DNA from 2 places in the Hoeflea sp. IMCC20628 genome. Region 2 is predicted to be linked to the other one. Evidence: riboswitches for the same ligand, from Rfam matches in the RefSeq annotation. Region 2 holds a riboswitch; the other holds the start of a gene.

Region 1 (11,347 bases), 140 kb from region 2:
GTGTCATGGTCACGAAAGCTATCACAGCAAATCGGCAAATGGTTCGTGCCGCCATGGCTGCCCCTTATCTTGAACGCGACCAAGAGCATGATCTGGCTGTGCGCTGGAAAGACAACAAGGACCAGGAGGCGCTCCACCAGATCACCATGGCGCATATGCGGCTGGTGATTTCGATGGCGGCAAAATTCCGCAACTACGGTTTGCCGATGAGCGATCTGATCCAGGAAGGCCATGTAGGACTGCTGGAGGCGGCCGCCAGGTTCGACCCCGAGCGCGAGGTCCGCTTCTCCACCTACGCCACCTGGTGGATCAGGGCATCGGTTCAGGATTATGTCTTGCGCAACTGGTCGATCGTGCGTGGAGGCACCAGTTCTGCGCAGAAGTCGCTGTTTTTCAATTTACGCCGGTTGCGGATGCGGCTGGCGCAAGACGATCCCGATATGACAGAGAGTGCGATCCATACCAAGATCGCCGATACACTTGGCGTTCGCGCCAAGGATGTGGCGGTAATGGACGCGCGGCTGTCCGGGTCGGATTCATCGCTGAACGCACCAATGTCAAACGGCGAGTCGGGCGGGTCCTCGGACCGGATGGACTTTCTCAAAAGCGACGAACCTTTGCCCGATGAGCAGGTTTCAACGATGATTGACGAGGAACGTCGTCATCTCTGGCTCAGCGATGCGCTCGACACCCTCAATCCGCGTGAATTGCGCATCATTCGAGAGCGCCGACTGGCCGAAGATGGAGCGACGCTTGAATCGCTCGGCGCGGTTCTGGGTATTTCCAAGGAGCGGGTGCGCCAGATCGAGAATCGGGCGCTTGAAAAATTGCGGATGGTGCTGACAACACGGACCCCGGAAATCGCCAGTCTCTGATCTGACAGACCTTACTGGTCAGTGATGATCTTGACCTTCTCGCCTGGGGTGAGGTTCGCCCCCTGTGCGATGGCGTTGAGCAACATGAACAGCTCGACCTTGCGTTCAACGCCCCTCATCTGTCCCGCCAATGAGGTGACCGTGTCGCCCTGTTTGATGGTGACGATACGGACGCGCAGGGGCTGAAGCGCCTTGATGTCACGCGCCGACATTTTCTTGAAACTGGCCCGAACGACCGCCGCAGTGGCGTCAAGGTCGGCGCTGTTGCGTGGCGCGGCAGTCAGAAACCGGTAAATCCGGTCTTTCAGGCGAATGACGGTGATGTCGAAGTCCCATTCGTCGGCGCTGGCCCGGGCTGTTACCGCGGGCAGGCCGTTGATGCGGGTTTCCCGGATCGAGTTGGCGTCGAGTCCGGTGACCCAGCCGCTTGCCATGTACTGTTCCAACGACCGGCGGCTATTGTCCGTCACCCCGTCAAAGCGGATCGCCAGGTCATTCGGGCCGGTTGCGACCACTGCTTCGGCAGTGTTGTCTATCCGGAAGCCCTCAGGCACCGAAAAGCGGACGCCCAGCACCGGATGAAGAAATTCGGTGCCGCGGACATATCCTTCATTGGGACTGTCGCCAAACAGCAAGCCGTCGATGCCGTCGAGATAATAGTCGCGGCCGCGGTTTCCGACACCCTCCTGCCCGAACGCCCGGGCATGACTTCTGGCGAGGTCGATCCGCTGCGGCGGATTGGGGTGACTTGCAAGGAAGTCGAGGCTGACATCCGCGCCGGGATCGATCGCGCCAAAGCGCTGGTTGGCATTCATCGATTCGAGGAACCGCGGCGCGGCATAGGGGTCATAGCCGGCTTCACCCAGCATCCGGACACCGATCACGTCGGCCTGAAGCTCCTGGTTGCGGGAGAATGCCGCGAGCGACAATTTGTTGCGCGCGACCGCCTGGCGTCCGGCGATGGAATTGGCAAACAGTTCCTCCGCCACCTGGCCGGCAATCTCGACCTCTTTCTCGCGGCGCTGCCGTTCAAGACCGTGATTGGCGGTGACGTGCGCCATTTCATGCGACAGAACCGCGGCAACCTCGGAGGCGTCATTGGCCAGCGCCAACAGGCCGCGGGTCACATAGAGATAGCCACCGGGCAAGGCAAAGGCGTTGACCGCAGGCGAATTGAGCACTGTGATGCGATAGGCTTGGCTCGGATTTTCCGAGACCAGCGTCAGGGCGCCGACGATGCGGGCCACCAGCCGTTCGGTCTTGGCGTCACGAAATTCACCACCATAACTTGCGATGATGCGCGGGTGCTCATTTGCGCCGATCCGCGTGCGTGGATCGGATGCGCCGGCTTTTTCGGCGGTTTGCGGTGAATTCGAAGGGCTGACGCTTGGCTCATAGACATCGACACCCAGTGTCTGACAGCCGGACAGCACCAAAACGCCACCCAAAACCGCCATGGCGATCGGGAGCATTATCTTGCCTGAGGCTGTCTTTCGGGAATGGGGCGCTGCAATCTTGGCCATGGTCCGGTTATATGCTCGATGGTTATCATGCCGGTACGAAGGCTTGGTGTTTCGCAAGCCGGGCGAAGGCTCACGGTCTATCTGACTTTGCGGCGGTTCTCCAGTGCCAAAAGCTCGCGTCGAAATTGTGGCAAGGCTTCAGTCGCCGGACGTTTTGCCGAGATAGGTCACGAGTTCGGGCAAGTCGAGTCGCTCGAAAAATCCCACCGCCGGCGCGTCAGCGGCGATTCGGCCCCTGGAGATGAACAGGATTTCACCGGCTGCAGCACGAGCCTCGTCGGGGTCGTGGGTAACCATCAGCACAGTTGCGCCGACGTCAGCGCTTATCTCGAGCATCAGGCTCAGCATGTCTGCGGCGAGGCCAGGTCCGAGGCCATCGAAGGGCTCGTCCAGCAGCAGCAATGGCTGGCGGCGGACAAAGGCGCGGGCCAGAGCCACACGCTGCCGCTCACCACCTGACAGCGAACCGGGCATGCGTCGGCCCAACCCGGCGAGGCCGACCCGTTCGAGCGCGGCCTCGACCCTGGTCCAGTCGGAGGCGGAGAGCCGCAAAGCGGGATTGAGCCCCAGTCCGATATTGGTGCGGATGTCGAGATGGGCAAACAGGTTGTTGTCCTGAAAGACCATCGAGACGCCGCGCTCGGAGGGCGGCAGTTGGTTCATCAGCTTGCCGTTGAGCAGGATCTGGCCGCTGCGTGGGGCGAGGAACCCGGCGGCGAGATTGAGCAGGGTCGATTTGCCCGCACCCGACGCGCCAAGAATGGCGGTCACGCTTCCGGCCTGGCGGCTGAAGGTGAATTCGGCGCTGAGTTCGCCGATCCCGTAGGCGACGGCTTCTAAGGCGATTGCGGGCTGTTGTGTCATCGCTGCTGGTTTCCGTTCCAATTGCCGAGCCGGTCGGCGGCAAGCATCAGCCCCATGGTAATTCCGCCCAGAAGCAGAGCCAGTCCGGCGGCATCATCGGTCCGGTAACTGCCCAGTTTTTGATACAGCAACCAAGGCAGGGTGATGATGCGGTCACTGCCAAACAGCGCGATGGCGCCAAGATCGCCCAGAGACAGGGCGATGGCAAAGACAAAACCTGTGGTCAGCGGCAGAGCCATGGCGGGAATGTCGATCTGCCGGAGACGGGAAATACCGGTGATGCCCAGTGAAAGGGCGAGGCGGGAATTGCGCTCCATGGCGCTGCGGTGCGCAGGCTCGATCACCCGCATGACAAAGGGCAGCGCCATCAGCGCATTGACCGTGACAATGACGCACAGCGGCGCCAACAATTGTCCGACACCACCGCCGAGCATCAGGAACCAGCCGGCGCCAAGCACGACGGGGGGAACCAGAAGGGTCAGCGACCCGGCGGCACCCGACAGGCCCGACAACAGGCCCAATGCCGGCGAAGCGAGAACGTTGTCTGCGGAATAGCGCGCCCGGACCAACACGCCGGCCAGCAACACGGCGAGCATTGCCGCTGAAACACCGATCAGCAGACTGGTCGTCGCTGCCCGCCAGAACAGTGGATCGGCAAGAAGGCGGCTCAGGTCGGCTCCAAGTCCGGAGGCAACCACAGCCACCATAGGCGTGCAGACAAACAGGCCCACCAATCCGATCAGAATAGCGTCAGGCAAGGCCCGGAGACCGCCGGGGGCATCGGGGCGGCTGGTGCGGCCGCCGCTGGTGCTCCCAGCCTCGGAGGGCGCAGAGATCAGTTTGAGCCCCAGCATCACCGCGAGGGTCAGGCCGATCTGGATCGCCGCCAGCAACACCGCGCGGCCGGGATCGAAATCGAACCGCAGCGCCTGGTAGATGGCCACTTCCAGGGTGGTGGCGGCCGGACCGCCGCCGAGCACCAGGACGAGGGTGAATGAAGTGGCGCAGAGCATGAACACCAGCCCGGCGGCGCCTGCCGCAGAACGCCGCATGGCCGGCCATTCGATCAGCCGGAACAGGCTGAGACCGCCCATGCCGAGATTGGCGGCGGTCTTCCAGTATTCCGATGGCAACCGCTCGAGCGCCGGCAGAATGAATCGCACAGCCAGCGGCAGATTGAAAAACACATGGGCGAGCAGAATGCCGCTGAGGCCGTAAATCGAGAACGGGGTCTGGACTCCCAAAAACTCCAGACCCTTGTTGACCACGCCATTGCGGCCCCAGACCTCGATCAGACCCAGCGCTGCGACCAGCGGCGGCAGGCCAAGCGGAACAGCAAACAGGCTGACAAGCCAGCGCCGCCCGAGAAATGCGGGGCGGCGGGCCAGGGCCCGGGCCAGCGGGATCGCAATCAGCAGGCTCAGCAAAGTCGACAGGCCGGCCTGCATCAGGGTGAAGCGGGTGATCCGCACCAGATAGTCAGTTTGCGTGGAGGATAGGCCCGTCGCCGCGCCGTGCAGCAAAAGCACGGACACGGGGACGGCCAGGGCCAGGCCGACTGCGAGCAAGGCGGCAAAGCCGCTTGCCCGTGCGGCGCGATGTTCGGCCCTGGTCAGCATCAGGTCAGGTTCACCGGCTCATGGCGCCGAGCCATTCCTCGATCCAGGCGGCGCGATTTTCAGCCACTTCGTCGGAGCTGTAGAGGAATGTCTTTTCAGGCGAGACCAGCTTCGAGAACGCCTCCGGCAGATCCATGCTGACGGGGGCTGCCGGCATCATCCAGTTGTTGGTCGGGATCTCGTTCTGGAAGGCCGGCGTCATCATGAAACTCAAGAATTGGCGTGCCAGATCCTTGTCAGGCGCATTGGCCAGCAAGCCAGCGACCTCGATTTGCAGATAATGGCCTTCGGCAAATTCGGCGGCCTGATAGCGGTCTGTCTCCTCAGCCACCATGTGATAGGCCGGAGATGTTGTGTAGGACAGAACCATTGGCGCTTCGCCCGAGGTGAACAGGCCATAGGATTCCGACCAGCCCGGGGTGACGGTCAGAACCCGCTTGCCCAGCTTCTCCCAGGCTGCCGCGGCATCATCGCCATAGACGGATTTCATCCACAACAGCAGCCCCAGACCAGGGGTCGAGGTGCGTGGGTCCTGAATGACGATCTTTTGTTTGGGATCGCCCTCAACCAGATCATTGAGGCTTTTTGGCGGATTGCTGATTGTCTCGGTGTCGTAGATCACGGCGAAATGGCCGTAATCATAGGGTATGAACACGTCATCGCTATAGCCGCCGGGAACCGAGACGGCGTCCGTGTCTAGGCCATGGGCCTCGAACAGGCCAGTGGCCTTGGCTTCAGTGACCAGATTGGTGTCGAGGCCAAGCACGATGCCGGCTTCGGCGTTTTTGCCCTCGAGCTTGAGGCGGTTTAAAAGTGCAACGCCATCGGCGACGCCGACCCATTTGAGATCGCAATCACAATTGGCTTCAAACGCCGCTTCGATCTTGGGGCCGGGGCCCCATTCGGAGGTGAAGCTGTCATAGGTGTAGATGGTCAGTGTCTTGTCGGCACTGGCTGCAGCATTGGGTAAAAAGGGGAGAATGGCTGCCAGGGCAACGGGAAGATAACGAGATATGCGCATTGTTCGCGCCTCCTTTTGGTCAAAAAAACAGGAATAGGCGCGATGTGCACGTCTAATCCCTCCGCCGGTACAAACCGGATCAGGTTCTTCGGGTTGGCCATCTGGCCTCTCAGCCCGGCGAAAACGCCAGGCACCCCGTTAGAGCGAGACAAGACATAGAATTTCTTCCAGACGCTGGCAAGTGGGCGCAAAGCTGCTATTGGCATGCGCCATGACATCTATTCCAACATTTGCAATCCTGCTTGGCGGGGCGCTCGAAATTGATGACCGCGTCCGCGCGCTGATCAAGGACGCGCGCGCCATCGCAGCTGATGGCGGCATGGCGCATGCCCGGGCGTTGGGGATCACGCCCGAATTGTGGGTCGGCGATTTCGATTCCACTTCGCCCGAGCTGACGGAGGCCTTTGCCGCCACGCCGCGGTTGCCGTTCCCTGCGGAGAAGAATTTCACCGATGGTGAACTTGCCATTGAGCAGGCGATCGAGCGCGGGGCCCGACGGCTGGTGCTGGTCGGCGCTTTTGGCGGTGAGCGCACCGACCATGCGCTGTCTCATTTGCTGCAGGCCGTCACGCTTGCCGAGCGTGGTCTGGATGTGGTGCTGACCTCCGGCATTGAAGAAGCGGTGCCGCTTCTGCCGGGCTCGCTCGACTTCGATCTGCCGGCCGGATCGCTGTTTTCGGTGATCGCGTTCACGGCGCTCAGCGGGCTCAGCCTGACCGGTGTCAAATATCCGCTTGATGCCGCCGACATTGCGTTCGGCGCGTCACGCACCATTTCGAATGTGGCTGAGGGTCGAATGACCGTCAGCCTCCTCTCTGGGCGCGCGCTTGTCGTCGCCCGTCCTCATGATTTTTCCGGAGCCTGACCATGGCGCCTCCCATTCTGAAACTTGACGATATCGCACTCTCCTTTGGTGGAGCGCCGCTGCTTGACGGCGTCCAGATGCAGGTTGAACCGGGAGACAGGATCTGTCTTGTCGGCCGCAATGGCTCGGGCAAATCGACCTTGCTGAAGATTGCCGCTGGCCAGGTCGAGCCGCAATCGGGCGAGATCTTCCGGCATCCGTCCTCGACCATCCGCTATCTGCCGCAGGCGCCGGATTTCGAGGGTTTTACCACCGTTCAGGCCTATGCCGAGGCAGGACTTGGTCCCAATGACGATGTGCACCGGGTCAATTACCTGCTCGAGCATCTCGGTCTTGATGGCGAAGCCGATCCGCAGACATTGTCGGGCGGCGAGGCGCGGCGCGCCGCGCTGGCACGTGTGCTGGCGCCGGAGCCCGACATTCTGCTTCTTGATGAGCCGACCAACCATCTTGACCTGCCGACGATCGAATGGCTGGAAGAAGAACTGTCACGCAGCCGCGGCGCGCTTCTGGTGATCTCGCATGACCGGCGGTTTCTCGAGCGGGTCAGCCGGGCGACGATGTGGCTGGACCGGGGGAAATCGCTGAGGCTCGACCGCGGGTTCGAGCATTTCGAGGCATGGCGCGACCAGACGCTGGAAGCCGAAGAGATCGAGCAGCACAAGCTTGGACGGCAGATCGAGCGGGAAGAACACTGGCTGCGCTATGGCGTCACGGCGCGCCGCAAGCGCAATATGCGGCGGCTGTCCGAGCTCAATACCATGCGCGCCGATCACCGCAGCCACAAGGGTGCGCAAGGCCGGATCAATGCCCAGGTTGCCGAAGGCCGCGATTCGGGCAAGCTGGTGATCGAGGCCGAAGGGATCAGCAAGACCTATGGCGACACGCCGGTGGTGCGCGACTTCTCGATGCGCATCAACCGCGGCGACTGCATCGGCATCGTCGGCCCCAACGGCGCCGGCAAGACCACGCTGCTGAAAATGCTGATCGGCGAGCTGGAGACTGACACCGGCTTTGTGCGGCACGGGTCAAAACTCGACATAGCCGTGCTCGACCAGCGCCGCGAAGTGCTTAACCCGGAGGAAACGCTGGCGCATTACCTCACCGATGGTCGCGGCGACAGCCTGATCATTAATGGCGAGGCCAAGCATGTCACCGGCTACATGAAGGATTTCCTGTTCCAGCCGGAACAGGCGCGAACGCCGATACGCAACCTCTCGGGCGGTGAAAAGGCCCGGCTGGTGCTGGCCCGCATCCTGTCGCAGCCGTCCAATCTACTGATTCTTGATGAGCCGACGAACGACCTCGACATGGAGACGCTGGACCTGTTGCAGGAAGTCGTGACGTCCTATCCCGGTACAGTGATCCTGGTCAGCCATGACCGCGATTTCCTCGACCGCACTGTCACCTCGACACTGGCGCCGGCCAATCCCAAGGATCCCGATGGGCGCTGGATTGCCTATGCCGGAGGCTATTCCGACATGTTGACCCAGCGCAGTGCAGAGGCGCGCGAGAAGAAGGCACGATCAGCCCAGGAAGCGGCAAACCGTCCGGCATCGGCTCCGAAGTCGCAGCCAGCCAACAAGGTTTCCGCAGCCAAGCTCTCCTTCAAGCAGAAATTCGCGCTGGAAACGCTGCCGGTGAAGATCGAGGAAGCGCAAGCCAAGCTGGCGGAAATCGAGGCGGAGATGGCCGATCCGGCGATGTTTGCGAAAAACCCCGACGGCTTCGCCGCCCGCGCCAAGGCCCATGACGCACTCAAGGCCGAGATTGCGAAGATGGAAGGCGAATGGCTGGAGCTCGAGATGCTGCGCGAGGGCATCGAGGGCAGCTGAAGCAGGTATGCGGCTTGAATATGCGTGTTGCGCTCAGATGGTAACATCCGAGCGCAACATCGATCAAATCAAGGCGCTGTTGCTTCAATCTGCCTTTGTCACTGACGCGATGACGAAAGTGTGCAGTTCGTCAGCGCCGTGGTCGCGGACCGAGATGTATTCGCCGGTCTTGAAGATGTGATTGGAAAGCCGGTAGCCGGTCTCGTCGTCAGCCTCGTCGGTGGGATCATAGTCAAAGGCCCAGCCGCCTTTTGGATGGTGGATCAGATAGCCCAGTTCGGAGCGCTCGCCGTCCCAGAAACGCACCACGGTCGATGAAGAAGGTGATTTCTCCCAGGCTGCCTTGTCCAGATGGCCATCTGCGTCGAGCGGCGCATGGATATCGTAGCCACGGTTGACGTTGCCCTCGGGAAATTCCTTGTTGCGGGCCATGACAAGATGGATGTGATATAGCGTCATAATTATCTCCGATTGATGCGACGGGCAATTTCATGTGCATTCTGGCCCGTGAGGGGTGCTAACGCCTTGATCTGACGCAAACCGTCCCGCCCTTGTGGGTTGCGTCCCGGGCCGGATTATGGTGTTGAGAATAATATCGAACCAAGCCGCCGGAATTGCGGCACGTGGAGGGCATATGCAGTTTGAAGGCACGTCGACCTATGTGGCGGAAAAGGATCTCACCGTCGCAGTCAATGCGGCAATCCGGCTTGAACGGCCGTTGCTGGTCAAGGGTGAGCCGGGTACCGGCAAAACCGAACTGGCCCACCAGATTGCCGAATCACTTGGGCTTGATCTGATTGAATGGTCAGTGAAATCGACGACGAAGGCACAGCAGGGCCTTTACGAATATGATGCGGTGAGCCGATTGCGCGACAGCCAGCTCGGCGATGAGCGCGTCAATGACGTGGCCAATTACATTCGTCGCGGCAAGTTGTGGGAAGCCTTTGCGGCCGACAAGAAAACGGTGCTGCTGATTGACGAGATCGACAAGGCGGATATCGAGTTTCCCAACGATCTGCTGCAGGAACTCGATCGTATGGAGTTCTTTGTCTACGAGACTGGCGAAACCATTCAGGCCCGACAGCGGCCAATCGTTATCATCACGTCCAACAATGAGAAGGAGCTGCCCGACGCGTTCCTGCGCCGCTGTTTCTTCCACTATATCCGCTTTCCCGAAATGGCGACCTTGCAGCGTATTGTCGATGTGCATTATCCCGGCATCAAGCAGGCGTTGGTGCGCGAGGCCCTGACCCAGTTTTACGCCATCCGTGAAACAACAGGCCTGAAGAAAAAGCCTTCGACCTCGGAAGCTCTCGACTGGATCAGGCTGCTGGTGTCCGACGATGTCGAGCCGGATACCCTGCGTGGTGACGCCAAAAACGCGTTGCCGAAACTGCATGGAGCGCTGTTGAAAAACGAACAGGATGTGCATCTTTTCGAGCGGCTGGCATTTCTGGCGCGGCAACGCGGTAACTGATGCTGCTGGTAAGCAATTGGCCACCTTTTGCTGCCATATTGCGTTGCATCAACAATGCACAGGGCGTCGGTTTTTGATTTTTCCCAATCTGACATATCAATGGCTCGGGCCAACGATTATCGTGACCGCCGGCGTCGCGTTCTTGTCGCTGTTTTTCTATGATCGCAAGCAATTGCCAGCGCTCAGACTGGCCGGCGCATATTTCTTTGCCGCAATCGGGTATACCCTGATCATGTTGGCCGAGGGCGATTTGCCTCCGGCCTACCGAGCATCAATCCAGCTCTCTTTGTTCACCAGTCATTTTCTGCTGATCTGGGGCGTGGCCTCGCTGTATGGCGTGAAATTTCCACGATTGGCTTTTGGGCTGACCGCCGGCGTCGCGTTCGGCATTATCATCTACACCTATTCGGACCCCTCGCTGTTCTGGCTGCGGTTTACCGCAACCAGCGGATTCGTCGTCCTTGTCGACATTTTTTGCGGTTTGCTGGTCTGGCGGGCCAGAAAATATCGCGTTGACATGACCATTGCCGCGATTCTGATCGCCCAGGCGTCGTTGACGTTCTACCGGATCATCGAGATCAATCTGTCCGGACCCAAGCCGCTGACACTGGATGCCTTCAATGGATCGCAGTTTGCGTCGTCCATGCAGACAGAGAATGCGATTTTTGCGGTTGTTATAGGTGTCGCGCTGTTTGCCCGTTACTCGGTCAAGCTGGTGACGCGTCTGATCCGCCTGGCGGAAACAGATCCATTGACAGGTCTGCTCAATCGCCGCGCCTTCGAGACCAGGGTGCAGCGGTTGCGGGCCGCATCGGCACCGTTTCCGACAGGCCTGATCCTCTGTGATATCGACCACTTCAAGCGGGTCAATGACACCCATGGTCATGACGCCGGGGATGTTGCCTTGAAAGCCGTGGCACAGCTTTTGATGGATGTGTCAGGCGAGACATGTGTCTGCGCACGGCTCGGGGGTGAAGAGTTCTGCATTGTGCTGCCGGAAGCCAACGAAGAAATGACCCGGCTGGCGGCGACAAGACTACGGATCTCGGTCGAATCGCAGCAAATTCCATCCACCGGCGACGATCTGAGACTAACGGCGAGTTTCGGCTACTGCGTGCTCGCGCCCGGTGATGATTTCGGTGTTGCCATGGCTGGAGTGGATGCGGCTGTCTATCAGTCCAAGAATGATGGTCGCAACCGTGTGCGTTTGGCGGAAGCAGGAAAGCCGGATCGGGCGCTTTATGTTGACCAGGCCGAGGCAACCGGGT
Region 2 (11,347 bases):
CCGCGCCGGAATTCATCAACCCGCGCGAGACGATCAGCACCAGCGCGATGATGACGACGGCCGGGTGGCCAAAGCCGTGAAACGCCTCGTCCGGCTCGATCAACCCGGCCAGCACCGTGACCAGCAGCGCCACGAAGGCAACAAGATCGTAGCGGACCCGGCCCCAGACCAGCATCCCGAACAGGACGACAAGAATTCCAAACAGCATGATCTGGTCGGTGGTCATGAAACCCATCCCGTTGCGCGGCGTGCAATGTGCACAGTTACGACTTGGGTTACATGGCCGGAATTTTGGGTCAACTGGATTCCGCAATGCGCATGCAGATCAACCGGAGCCGCTTTGCCGGCTCCGGTTTACTTAGACCCTACTCAGCCAGACAGGCGTTGGTGTACCAGCCCGACACGTCCGGCATCTCGGTAAGTGTATCGCCATTGGCGTCACGCAAGATGCCGGCCTCAAACAGGAACCCGGTGATGCCGGTGATGAGATCGGCGTCGATCAGGCCAACGGGCTCGCCCGCATCACGCAGGAACCCTCCCTCGACCAGCGCCTTCATCGAGGCGTGGACCAGGTCCGGGTTGGACAGCATGCCGCCCGTCCCGGAGATCAGCATGTCGGCGGCGGCATCCGGATTGTCGGCGGCGAAAGCGTAACCACGCTGCGCTGCCTGAACGAAAGCAGTTGCCGTTTCCGCATTGGCCGCAAGCCAGGTGCCGTTGCCGCCCAGAAAAGTGGTGTGTTGGTCCGGTACGCCGTAATCGGCATAGCTGAACGTCCGCTGCGGCCGGTTCAGCAGCACGGAATTCACACCTTCCCAGGTACTGACTTCAAGGGTGAAATCGACCGAGCCATTGGCCAGCGCCTCATAGGCCGAGGTGCCGAGCGTCACCGTGTCGAATGTGCCCTCGCCGCCATCGTGCTTTATGATTGAGGATATCAGCGCATTTTCCCAGGCACTGCCGAAACCGGCATAGATCTTTCCATCAAGGTCCGCGGGACGTTGAATGTCCTCGCGTTCGCCATTGAAGACGAGACGCCCGGTCTCGTGCTGAACCACCGCCATCACCGCCGTCATGTCGGCGCCCATCGAGCGCTGGCTGTGGAAGCCGACGGCGCTCAAGATTCCGAACTGCGCAACGCCGGTCGCAACAAGCGTGCCCGACGAGGTGTCGGTATAGGGCAGGATCTCGACATCGAGACCGGCTTCCTTGAACCAGCCTTTGGCCTGGGCGACGTAAAGCCCGACATGATTGGTGTTGGGCGTCCAGTCGAGCGCCACGGTGAGCTTTTCCGCGGCCTGTACCGGCACAGCAATGAGCAGGGCCAGGGCAGTGAGAAGATGTTTCATGATCAGTCTCCGGTTTGGGTGAGAAGGGTGTCGAGGAGCTGGGCTTCAAGCTGGACGGCCTCGGCGGAGGGGGGACGGCCAAGGCGCGGGCGCGGGCCGGAGACAGCAAATTCGGCGATGATCCGGGCCGGCCTGCGTGAGAACACATAGATCCGGTCCGACAGCGCCACCGCCTCGCGCACATCGTGAGTGACCAGCAATGTGGTCCAGTGGGCCTGCTGCCAGCGGCTTTCCAGCCAGCCCTGCATCTCGGCGCGGGTCAGTGCGTCGAGCGCGCCGAACGGTTCATCAAGCAATTGCACCGGCCGGTCCTGTACGATGGTGCGCAAAAGGGCTGCCCGCTGGCGCATGCCGCCGGAGAGTTGCGCCGGGTAATGCTGCTCGAAACCATCCAGCCCGAAGGTTGAAAACAGCGGCAGTACCTTGGCGCGGGCTTCGTCACGATCCATCCCCTGCACTTCCAGCCCGAGGATGACGTTGTCGATAATCCGCCGCCACGGCATCAGCGCGTCACGCTGCGGCATGAAGGCAAAGGCCTGCGGGTTTTGGCTGAGCGGTGCGCCATTGACCCCGATTGTGCCCCGGTCCGGCGACAGCGCACCGGTGAGCAGCCGGAACAGGCTCGACTTGCCACATCCGGACGGTCCGAGGATCGACACGAATTCGCCCTTGCCGACCTGCAGCGAGATATCGTCGAGCACCGGCGTGCCGCCCAGCGTGAGTGAAACGTTTTGGATTTGCAAAGCGGTCATGGCGCTGCCCCCGCATGCCGCCAGCTCAACACGAGGCGCTGCAACAGCGCGGTGGCGCCAAACAGCAGCAGCGTCAGCAACGAGCTGATCACCACGGCGGCGAGCATCAGGTCGGGGCGAAAACTGTTCTTGGCGTTGAGGATGACTATGCCGAGACCGGCGCGGGCGCCGACATATTCGGCGAAGATTGCCGCCACCACCGCATAGGTGATCGAGATCCGAAGCCCGGCGAAAAAATAGGGCATCGCCGAAGGGAACCGGGCACGGCGGAAGATGCTCCAGCGGGATGCCCCCATCGAGCCGAGCAGCGCCTCGATGTCGGGTTCGGTGGACTCGTAACCATCAACCAGCGCCACCAGCATCGGGAAGAAGGTGACCAGCGCCACCAGCAGGATCTTTGGCGTCAGCCCGAAGCCGAACCACAGCACCACCAGCGGCGCTATCGCCACCAGCGGCAGGGTCTGGCTGATGACGAACACTGGAAACAGCGCGCGGCGCAGCTTCGGGGTGAAATCAATCAGCAGCGACAGCAAAAACGCCACCGAGACCGAGAACGCGAACCCGGTCAGCGTTGCATAAAGTGTCGGCAGCGTGTTGGCCCAGAGCATGTCGCGGTTGACCACGATCTGCTGCGCCACCCGCGAGGGCGCAGGCAGCACCAGCGCCGAGATGCCCGACAGCCGGACATAGATTTCCCACACACAAAGCGCGGTGAGCACACTGAGAATGGCCGGCAGGCCTTGAACAAGCCTTGCCGCCGGTAGCCCGGACGGTAAACGAGCCATGGGATCAGCGGATCGAAGGGCTGTTGGCGGAAACCGTCAGATCGATGGTGACGTGGCCTTGCGGCGGGCCGAAGCGGCAGAAGGCCTGCTGCAGCGTGGCAAACACCGGCCCTGAATCGCCGATGAGGCGGGTGCAGAAATTCTTCGACCGGTCGAAACAGCCGCTTGATTTGAGAAAATCGATACAGCCCATGATCTCGGCCATGTGGTCGCCGGCGCCCATCACATAGAGCGAGAACTGTGCCCGGGCGACTTCCCCGGTCATAGCGGTTTCGGCCAGTACGGCCTGCGCCCCGGCCTGACGGCTTTCAAGCGATTCGGATGGATTGGCCAGTGAAGATGTCTGGCAGATCGGGTCATCCGGCTCGCCGGGACATCCGCGCGACAGCGTCGCCCGCAGCACCACATGCTGCCGCGATGCGGCGGCGGCAACATAGAGATCACGCAGCGCCGGGAACAGCACTTCGGGCGGACCGACAATCAGCGTCGAGATATCGTCGGTCTCGATCCTGAGCCGGTCACGGTACGGATCAAGCGCCGAAAGCGATGACACGATCACGTCGACGAACCCATCGGTCATCGGATAAAGGGATACTTGCGCGCCTGCGAACATCTTGGTTCCTCCTTGCTACGCTGGCATTATCCAGATCAGCTTCGAGGGTCCGTGGGCATGGCGCCCGCGTCTCAGCCGCGGCTCTACGCGGCACCCCTGTGGTGAGGCGCATTCAACAGGATTTACATGCAAATGCAAGGGTTTTTGTTTGGTGGCCGATAGTTGTTTCCGGACATGGCAAGACGCAGCGCCGGGAGAAGGCTCCCCGACGCTGCATCCCGCTTTTTCGTGGCAATTTCCTGAGGTCGAGCTCAGTGCTTCTTCACCGGACCGATGTAAGACACCTTCAGCGTGCCGGAATAGGCATTCATCCTGGCACCGAACAGGGCGTGGTGCTTCTGCGCCAGATAGGAATATTCAGTGCCCTGGCAGTCGAGCATCTTGATCTGTCTGTAGCCCGAACGACGCAGGTTTTCGGCACCGGCGCGGCAATCCTTGCGCGATACCTTCACCACCTCATTCTTGCGGGTTGCCCGGTGATCGCGAACCTTGGGCTGTGTGGCGATGCGGTGGTCACGCACCTGAACTTCGGCGGCGGCACGATGATCACGGACGTTGCGGGAGGAATCGCTGGCCTGAGCCGGTGCCTGGATAAGGATGGTTGCGAGGCTGGCGGCGGCGAGGGTGAGAATGGATTTGGTCAACATGCTCTGTCTCCGGTGTGTGGGTTTCAATAACGCCACCCTGATCCACGCCGGTTGAACCGTTTCTGAAGTCCCCGTTCATCACCGGTTCACGCCGTTCGTCCGGGCCGTTCGTCTGGTCGATGCCCCGTGTCAGCCTTTCGATCTGCGAAATCACAAAACCAGTGCATAAATCGCATTTTCGCCCTGCCAAACGAGCTGAAATTGTAGATCATGCAGCCATGAAACATATTCTCCCGTCGCTCGTCGTTCTCCTGTTATCGGCGGCACCTGCCAGCGCAAAGACCATTTGCACCGTCATTGCAGATGCAATGTCCGGAGACGTGCTGCTTGAGCAGGGTGATTGCCGCTCCCGGGTGACGCCGGCCTCAACCTTCAAGATTGCGCTGAGCCTGATGGGGTTTGAGTCCGGCTTTCTCACCGGCGTCAACGCACCGGTCCTGCCGTTCAAACAGGGGTATCCCGATTGGGGCGGGTCGAGCTGGACCCAGCCAACCGATCCAACCCGATGGATGAAATATTCGGTGGTCTGGTATTCCCAACAGATCACCTCTGCTCTGGGGGTCAAAAAACTGCAGCGCTACGCCGAAACCTTCGACTATGGAAACGCCGACTTCAGCGGTGACCCGGGCAAGAACAACGCGCTGGAACGCGCATGGATCAGTTCGTCCCTGAAGATCGCGCCGCTGGAGCAGGTTACGTTCCTGCGCAATCTCACGAACCGCACACTGCCCGCCACACCCCAAGCCCTCAACCTGACCATGGCAATTGTTGAAACCACACCCGCCAGCGGTGGCTGGATGATTTCCGGCAAGACCGGCTCCGCCTATCCCCGGCTGGCAGATGGATCTTTTGACCGGGCAAAGGGCTGGGGCTGGTTTGTCGGCTGGGCTGAAAAGGATGGTCGCAGGCTGGTCTTTACCCGCCTCAACCAGGACGAGAAACGCGAAAAAGGCTCGGCCGGGATCCGGGCGGAGACCGCTTTTATCAAGCAATGGCCCGAATTGATCGCAGCGATTCCTTGATAGCCAGATCCGCTATCCGGGCTGGCAATCGCTGGCTTCACTTGATCCCGCTCCCCCTCGCACCATATTCTGTCGATGAAACGCCGCTCCTTTCTCAAATTTTCAGCCCTCGCCGCCGTTTTCGGCCTTGGCGCATCGGGGACCGCAATGGCTTTAGCCCGCAACTCCAACCGCTATCACTCCGGTCCGGTCAGCGACCATTTCGACGGGGTGCGGTTCTTCAATCCCGATGGCGCGGCGCCAAAAGGCTTTTCCGATCTGTTGAGATGGAAGTTCAACGGCAAGCAAGTGAGCTGGCCAGCCACAGTCAGAAGCCCGTTCGCCCCTGCCCGGCCCGAGCCTCGCGTCGAAGGCGACCAATTGCGCATTACAATGGTCGGCCACGCCACCATGCTGATCCAGACCGCCGGGCTGAACATTCTGACCGATCCGGTCTGGTCTGATCGCGCCAGTCCGCTCACCTTTGCCGGACCGAAGCGGGTGACCGCCCCCGGCATCGCTTTCGAGGATCTGCCGGACATCGACCTGGTGCTGCTGTCGCACAATCATTACGACCATCTCGACCTGGTGACGCTGGCGCGGCTGAGACAGGCGCACAATCCGCTGGTGATCACGCCGCTCGGCAATGACACCATCATCAAGGCGCACACCCCGACAATGCGGGTGATCACCGCCGACTGGGGCCAGGCGGTCGAATCCGGCCCGGCGACGGTGCATTTCGAACCCTGCCACCATTGGTCGGCGCGCGGCATGAATGACCGCTCGATGGCGCTGTGGGCGGCCTTTGTGATCGAGACGCCGGGCGGCAAGATTCTGCATATCGGCGACACCGGCTTCGACAATGGCCGGCCTTACAAGAACGCCCGCGACAAGCATGGCAAGTTCCGCGCCGCGATCCTGCCGGTCGGCGCCTATGAGCCGCGCTGGTTCATGAAGGATCAGCACCAGAATCCCGACGAGGCGATTGACGGTTTCCTGCTTTCGGGCGCCGACCATGCGCTGGGCCATCACTGGGGCACCTTCCAGCTGACCGACGAAGGCCGCGACGCGCCTGCGGAAGTACTTCATGCCAAGCTGGCCGAAAAGGGTGTGGCCAAGGACCGGTTCCGGCCGCTGCATGTTGGCGAGACCTGGGAAGCGCCAGCAACAAGCGTCTAGACGCTGAGCCCGGCTGCCCGGCACTGGTAATTGCGGTGCATTTTTGCCATATAGGCCGTCAACAGCAACGGGTGCGCAGCATGGAACCGATGGTCCCTTTCGCCAAGATGAACGGACTGGGCAACGACATTGTCGTCATCGACATGCGCGGCCGCAGCGATGCCGTAACCGCGGAAGCGGCAATCGCGCTGGCGGCGGGTGAAAAAACCGGCTTCGACCAGATCATGGCGATCCACGATACCGAGATCCACGGCGTCGATTACCGCATCGACATTCTCAACCGCGACGGCTCCCGCGCCCAGGCCTGCGGCAATGGCACACGCTGTGTGGTGCAGGCGCTGGCAAGTGAAACCGGGCGCAAGAGTTTCACCTTCAAGACGCTGGCCGGAATTCTCAATGCCGAAGAGCATGACGACGGGCTGATCTCGGTCGACATGGGCGTGCCGGAATTTGCCTGGGACAAGATCCCGCTGGCCGAAGAATTTTACGACACCACCCGCATCGAATTGCAGATCGGTCCGATTGACGCTCCGGTGCTGCACTCGCCGTCGGCCATGTCGATGGGCAATCCACATGCGATTTTCTGGGTCAAGGACGATGTCTGGTCCTATGATCTGGAACGCTTCGGACCGCTGTTGGAAAACCATCCGATCTTTCCCGAGCGCGCCAATATCTCGATTGCCCGGGTGATCGATGCGTCCAACATGGATTTGCGAACCTGGGAACGCGGCGTCGGCCTCACCCGCGCCTGTGGCTCGGCGGCCTGTGCTGCGGCGGCCTCGGCGTCGCGCACCGACCGCACCGGCCGCCAGGTCACCGTCAATCTGCCCGGCGGTCCGCTGAAGATCGACTGGCGCGCCAACAATCACGTGGTCATGACCGGCCCGGCCGAATGGGAATTTTCAGGCCGCATCAACCCGGCAACCGGCGGCTGGCTGACTGATGAGGCGGCGGCGTGAGCGGTGTCCGCGTCCTGACATTCGGATGCCGGCTCAACACGTTCGAATCCGAGACCATGCGCAATGCGGCCGAAACCGCCGGGCTCAACAATGCGATTCTGGTCAACACCTGCGCGGTGACCGCTGACGCGGTGCGCCAGGCGCGGCAATCGATCCGCCGGGCGCGACGCGAAAACCCGCATGCCCGCATCGTCGTGTCGGGCTGCGCCGCACAGACCGAGCCGGAGACCTTTGCGGCGATGGCCGAAGTTGACGCGGTGATCGGCAATGACGACAAGGGCCGGGTTTCGACCTACAAGAAACTGCCGGACTTCGGCGTCGACGACAGCGAAAAGATCCGCGTCAACGACATCATGTCGGTGCGCGAAACCGCGCCGCAGATGATCGAGGCGGTGTCCGGCCATGCCCGCGCCTTCGTCCAGGTGCAGAACGGTTGTGATCACCGCTGCACCTTCTGCGTCATCCCCTTTGGCCGCGGCAATTCCCGCTCGGTGCCGATGGGTGCGGTTGTCGAGCAGATCGCCAAGCTGGTCGACAACGGCTATGACGAAGTCGTCATCACCGGCGTTGACGCCACCAGCTATGGCGCCGACCTGCCCGGACAGCCAAAGCTCGGAACGCTGGCTGCGACGATTCTCAGGCAAGTGCCGGAGCTGAAGCGGCTCAGGCTGTCGTCGATTGATTCGATCGAGGTCGATGACGCGCTGATGGATCTGATTGCGGATGAACCGCGCTTCATGCCGCATCTGCACCTGTCGCTGCAGCATGGCGACGACATGATTCTCAAGCGGATGAAACGGCGGCACAGGCGCGATGACGCGATCAAGTTCTGCCGCACGGTGCGCGATCTGAGGCCGGGATTTGCCTTCGGCGCCGATTTGATTGCCGGATTTCCGACCGAGACGGAAGAGATGTTCGCCCGCTCGCTCGACATCATCGACGAGTGCGGCATTGCCTTCCTGCATGTGTTTCCCTATTCGCCGCGCGAGGGAACACCGGCCGCACGGATGCCGCAGCTTGACCGCGGACTGATCAAGACCCGCGCTGCACGGCTGCGGGCGCATGGCGAAAAAGCCTATGACGCGCATCTCGCAAAAATGGTCGAAAACGGCGATACCCATTCGGTGCTGGTCGAGTTTTCAGGCACGGCGCGGACGGAAAATTTCACCCCGGTGGTTGCGTCAAACGCGCCAAGGGGCCAGATGGCGGTGATAAGGGTGACCGGACGGGATGGCGATCACCTGACCGGCGAACTGGTTGGCACGGCAGCGGAGGGGAACACCACCCCGGCCCGCGCCGCAGGCTGACCCCAGCAAGGACGACAGACAGGCATGGCGCTCAGCTTCATCAAGAAAGTTTTCTCCTTCGGGCGAAACAAGGAAGTCGCGCCGGACCCCGCGGCTGAACCGGCGCCGGATTCAGCGGCCGAAACCGCACCCGAGGCAGCATCCGAACCCGAGGCGCCGCTCGCATCCGCCACGCCCGCAGCTGCGCCAGAACAGTCTTTCCCGCACGATGGCGGCGAGATGCAGTTCACCCCGGAGACAGCGGTTGCTGATGAGCTGTCACCGCCCGCGCCTGCTGACAAAGAGCATGCGGGCGAACCGCCGATACATGCCGACCCCGTGGAAGAAGGCCCCGAGGACGGGCTGACCCCGGAGGAACTGTCCGCCGATCCGGTCCTCGCGCCCGTGCCCGACGAAACACCGGAACCCGCATCGCAAGACACGGCGTCCAAGGCCTTGCCTCAGGATGGCGGCGGCATGCAGGTCACCCCGGAAATGGCGGCCACCGATGAGCTGCCACCGGCCGCTCCGGTTGATAAAGACCATGCGACCGAAGCCCCGATTCACGCCGAACCCGTGGAAGAAGGCCCCGAGGACGGGCTGACCCCGGAAGAACTGTCCGCCGATCCGGCCGTCCCGCCCGTGCCCGACGAAACGCCAGAGCCCACACAGGAGCCGGCGCAGCGCAGCGTGGTTGTTCGCGATACCGTGTCCCCGCTGGAGCCGGTTGTTGCGCCTGAGCCGGTGGCGGAAGAGAAATCCAACTGGTGGCAGCGTCTGCGCCAGGGCCTGTCGCGCACTTCCGGTCAGCTGACCGGCCAGATCAGCGGCATCTTCACCAAGCGCAAGCTGGATGATGACACGCTGGAAGAGCTGGAAGACATTCTGCTTCAGGCCGATCTGGGCGTCGAGACCGCAATGAAGATCACCGGCGTGTTGTCTGCCACCCGCTACGGCAAGGACATTTCGCCGGCGGAAGTGGAGAAGGTCATGGCCGAGGAGATCACACGCGTTCTGGAGCCGGTGGCCAGGCCGCTTGAACTTGATCTGAGCCACAAGCCACATGTGATTCTGGTCGTCGGCGTCAACGGCACCGGCAAGACCACCACCATCGGCAAGCTCGCCGCAAAGCTGAGCTCCGGCGGGCTGAAGGTGATGCTTGCTGCCGGCGACACATTCCGCGCTGCTGCCATCGAGCAGCTGAAGATCTGGGGCGACCGCACCGGCTCGAAAGTGGTTTCGACCAAGCTTGGCGCCGATGCCGCTGGCCTGGCCTATGAGGCCTTCGAGTCCGCCCGCACTGACGGCGCCGACGTGCTGATCATCGACACCGCCGGACGGCTGCAAAACCGCACCGAGCTGATGGATGAGCTGGCCAAGGTGGTTCGGGTCATCAAGAAACTCGACCCCGACGCACCGCACACGGTGCTGCAGACGCTCGACGCCACCACCGGTCAGAATGCGCTGGGCCAAGTCGAGATCTTCCGCAATGTCGCCGGCGTCAACGGGCTGGTGATGACCAAGCTCGACGGCACCGCCCGCGGCGGCATCCTTGTCGCCATTGCCGCCAAACATAAATTGCCTGTCTATTTCGTCGGTGTCGGCGAGGGTGTAGACGATCTCGAACCCTTTGAGGCGGCTGATTTCGCATCAGCCATTGCCGGACAACCGACCGGAGAAGTCAAATGAGCGACCGCAAGCCACTCGAAGCCGAGGCTGCCGACCAAGACATCCATATATTCGAGCGTGATCCTGGCGACCCGAAGCGCAAGCACGTCAATCCGCTGCTCAAGCTGGTGCTCGAACTCGGACCGCTGCTGGTGTTTTTCTTCGCCAATTCCAAGGGCGCCTGGATTGCCGAACGGGTGCCGTTCCTGGCCGATATCGGCGGTCCGATCTTTGTCGGCACTGCCTGCTTCATGATCGCCACGGCGATTGCGCTGACCGCATCCTGGATCCTGACCCGCACCCTGCCGATCATGCCGCTCTTGTCGGGCGTCATCGTGCTGATCTTCGGCGCGCTGACGCTGTGGCTGCAGGACGAGACCTTCATCAAGGTCAAGCCGACCATCATCAACACCATGTTTGGCGCCATCCTGCTGGGCGGCTTGCTGTTCGGGAAATCGTTCCTCGGCTACGTGTTTGATTCCGCCTTCAAGCTCGACGCCGAAGGCTGGCGCATCCTGACCTTCCGCTGGGGCCTGTTCTTCCTGCTGATGGCGGTGATCAACGAGGTGATCTGGCGCAATTTCTCCACCGACTTCTGGATCACCTTCAAGGTCTGGGGCAACATGCCGCTGTCGATCGTCTTCACGCTGGCGCAACTGCCGCTGATGCAGCGGCATGCACTGCCGGAAGAGGGTGTGGAAAGCGCAGAAAGTTAGGCTGTCTGATCATCAATGGCAGCCGCCCGGACGATGCTGGCAGAGGCAACAGATCAATACATATCAAGCCGCGCCGACACTGCGTGCCAACTTGCCCAGCGTTTGCTGGCCGAGTTCCACCGCGCCAAAACCCTTGGCCTGCTGAAATTCCGCTGCCGTGCTGAACACCATGCCCAATGTGACTTTCGTGGCCCCGCCCTGATTCTCAAACGAAACCCAGGCATCGGCATGCTTTGGTCCGTTCTCGCCCCAAAGCAGCGTGTAGCTGATCCGGTCCTCGGTTTTGACATCACCATAGATGTGGTGGTTGGGGTAGACCGTACCGTCCGGCCCGATCATGTCGAACACCCATTCGCCGCCGGCCCGCAGGTCGATTCGCCTGGTACGGCAGG

What was found. A riboswitch is a leader RNA that binds a small molecule or an ion and turns the genes downstream of it on or off. The one in region 2 is predicted to bind thiamine pyrophosphate.
Region 1: it holds a riboswitch for thiamine pyrophosphate, as region 2 does, so the genes downstream of both, thiB (thiamine ABC transporter substrate binding subunit) here and IMCC20628_RS21475 (YkoF family thiamine/hydroxymethylpyrimidine-binding protein) in region 2, are expected to answer to the same signal.

The regions. Positions count from the first base shown of each region.
Region 1 covers NZ_CP011479.1:4,719,380-4,730,726, forward strand. Annotated here, with positions in the region: gene IMCC20628_RS22155 (RNA polymerase factor sigma-32) at 6-875, shown strand; gene IMCC20628_RS22160 (M48 family metalloprotease) at 887-2,347, opposite strand; gene IMCC20628_RS22165 (ATP-binding cassette domain-containing protein) at 2,537-3,262, opposite strand; gene IMCC20628_RS22170 (thiamine/thiamine pyrophosphate ABC transporter permease ThiP) at 3,259-4,881, opposite strand; gene thiB (thiamine ABC transporter substrate binding subunit) at 4,892-5,902, opposite strand; TPP riboswitch at 5,942-6,050, opposite strand; gene IMCC20628_RS22180 (thiamine diphosphokinase) at 6,114-6,767, shown strand; gene IMCC20628_RS22185 (ABC-F family ATP-binding cassette domain-containing protein) at 6,770-8,602, shown strand; gene IMCC20628_RS22190 (hypothetical protein) at 8,687-9,061, opposite strand; gene IMCC20628_RS22195 (MoxR family ATPase) at 9,237-10,079, shown strand; gene IMCC20628_RS22200 (GGDEF domain-containing protein) at 10,201-11,347, shown strand, end outside.
Region 2 covers NZ_CP011479.1:4,578,307-4,589,653, reverse strand. Annotated here, with positions in the region: gene IMCC20628_RS21495 (SLC13 family permease) at 1-226, opposite strand, end outside; gene IMCC20628_RS21490 (ABC transporter substrate-binding protein) at 366-1,349, opposite strand; gene IMCC20628_RS21485 (ABC transporter ATP-binding protein) at 1,352-2,101, opposite strand; gene IMCC20628_RS21480 (ABC transporter permease) at 2,098-2,886, opposite strand; gene IMCC20628_RS21475 (YkoF family thiamine/hydroxymethylpyrimidine-binding protein) at 2,891-3,499, opposite strand; TPP riboswitch at 3,494-3,607, opposite strand; gene IMCC20628_RS21470 (hypothetical protein) at 3,751-4,146, opposite strand; gene blaOXA (class D beta-lactamase) at 4,365-5,168, shown strand; gene IMCC20628_RS21460 (MBL fold metallo-hydrolase) at 5,244-6,326, shown strand; gene dapF (diaminopimelate epimerase) at 6,407-7,285, shown strand; gene mtaB (tRNA (N(6)-L-threonylcarbamoyladenosine(37)-C(2))-methylthiotransferase MtaB) at 7,282-8,592, shown strand; gene ftsY (signal recognition particle-docking protein FtsY) at 8,617-10,260, shown strand; gene IMCC20628_RS21440 (septation protein A) at 10,257-10,955, shown strand; gene IMCC20628_RS21435 (SRPBCC family protein) at 11,019-11,347, opposite strand, start outside.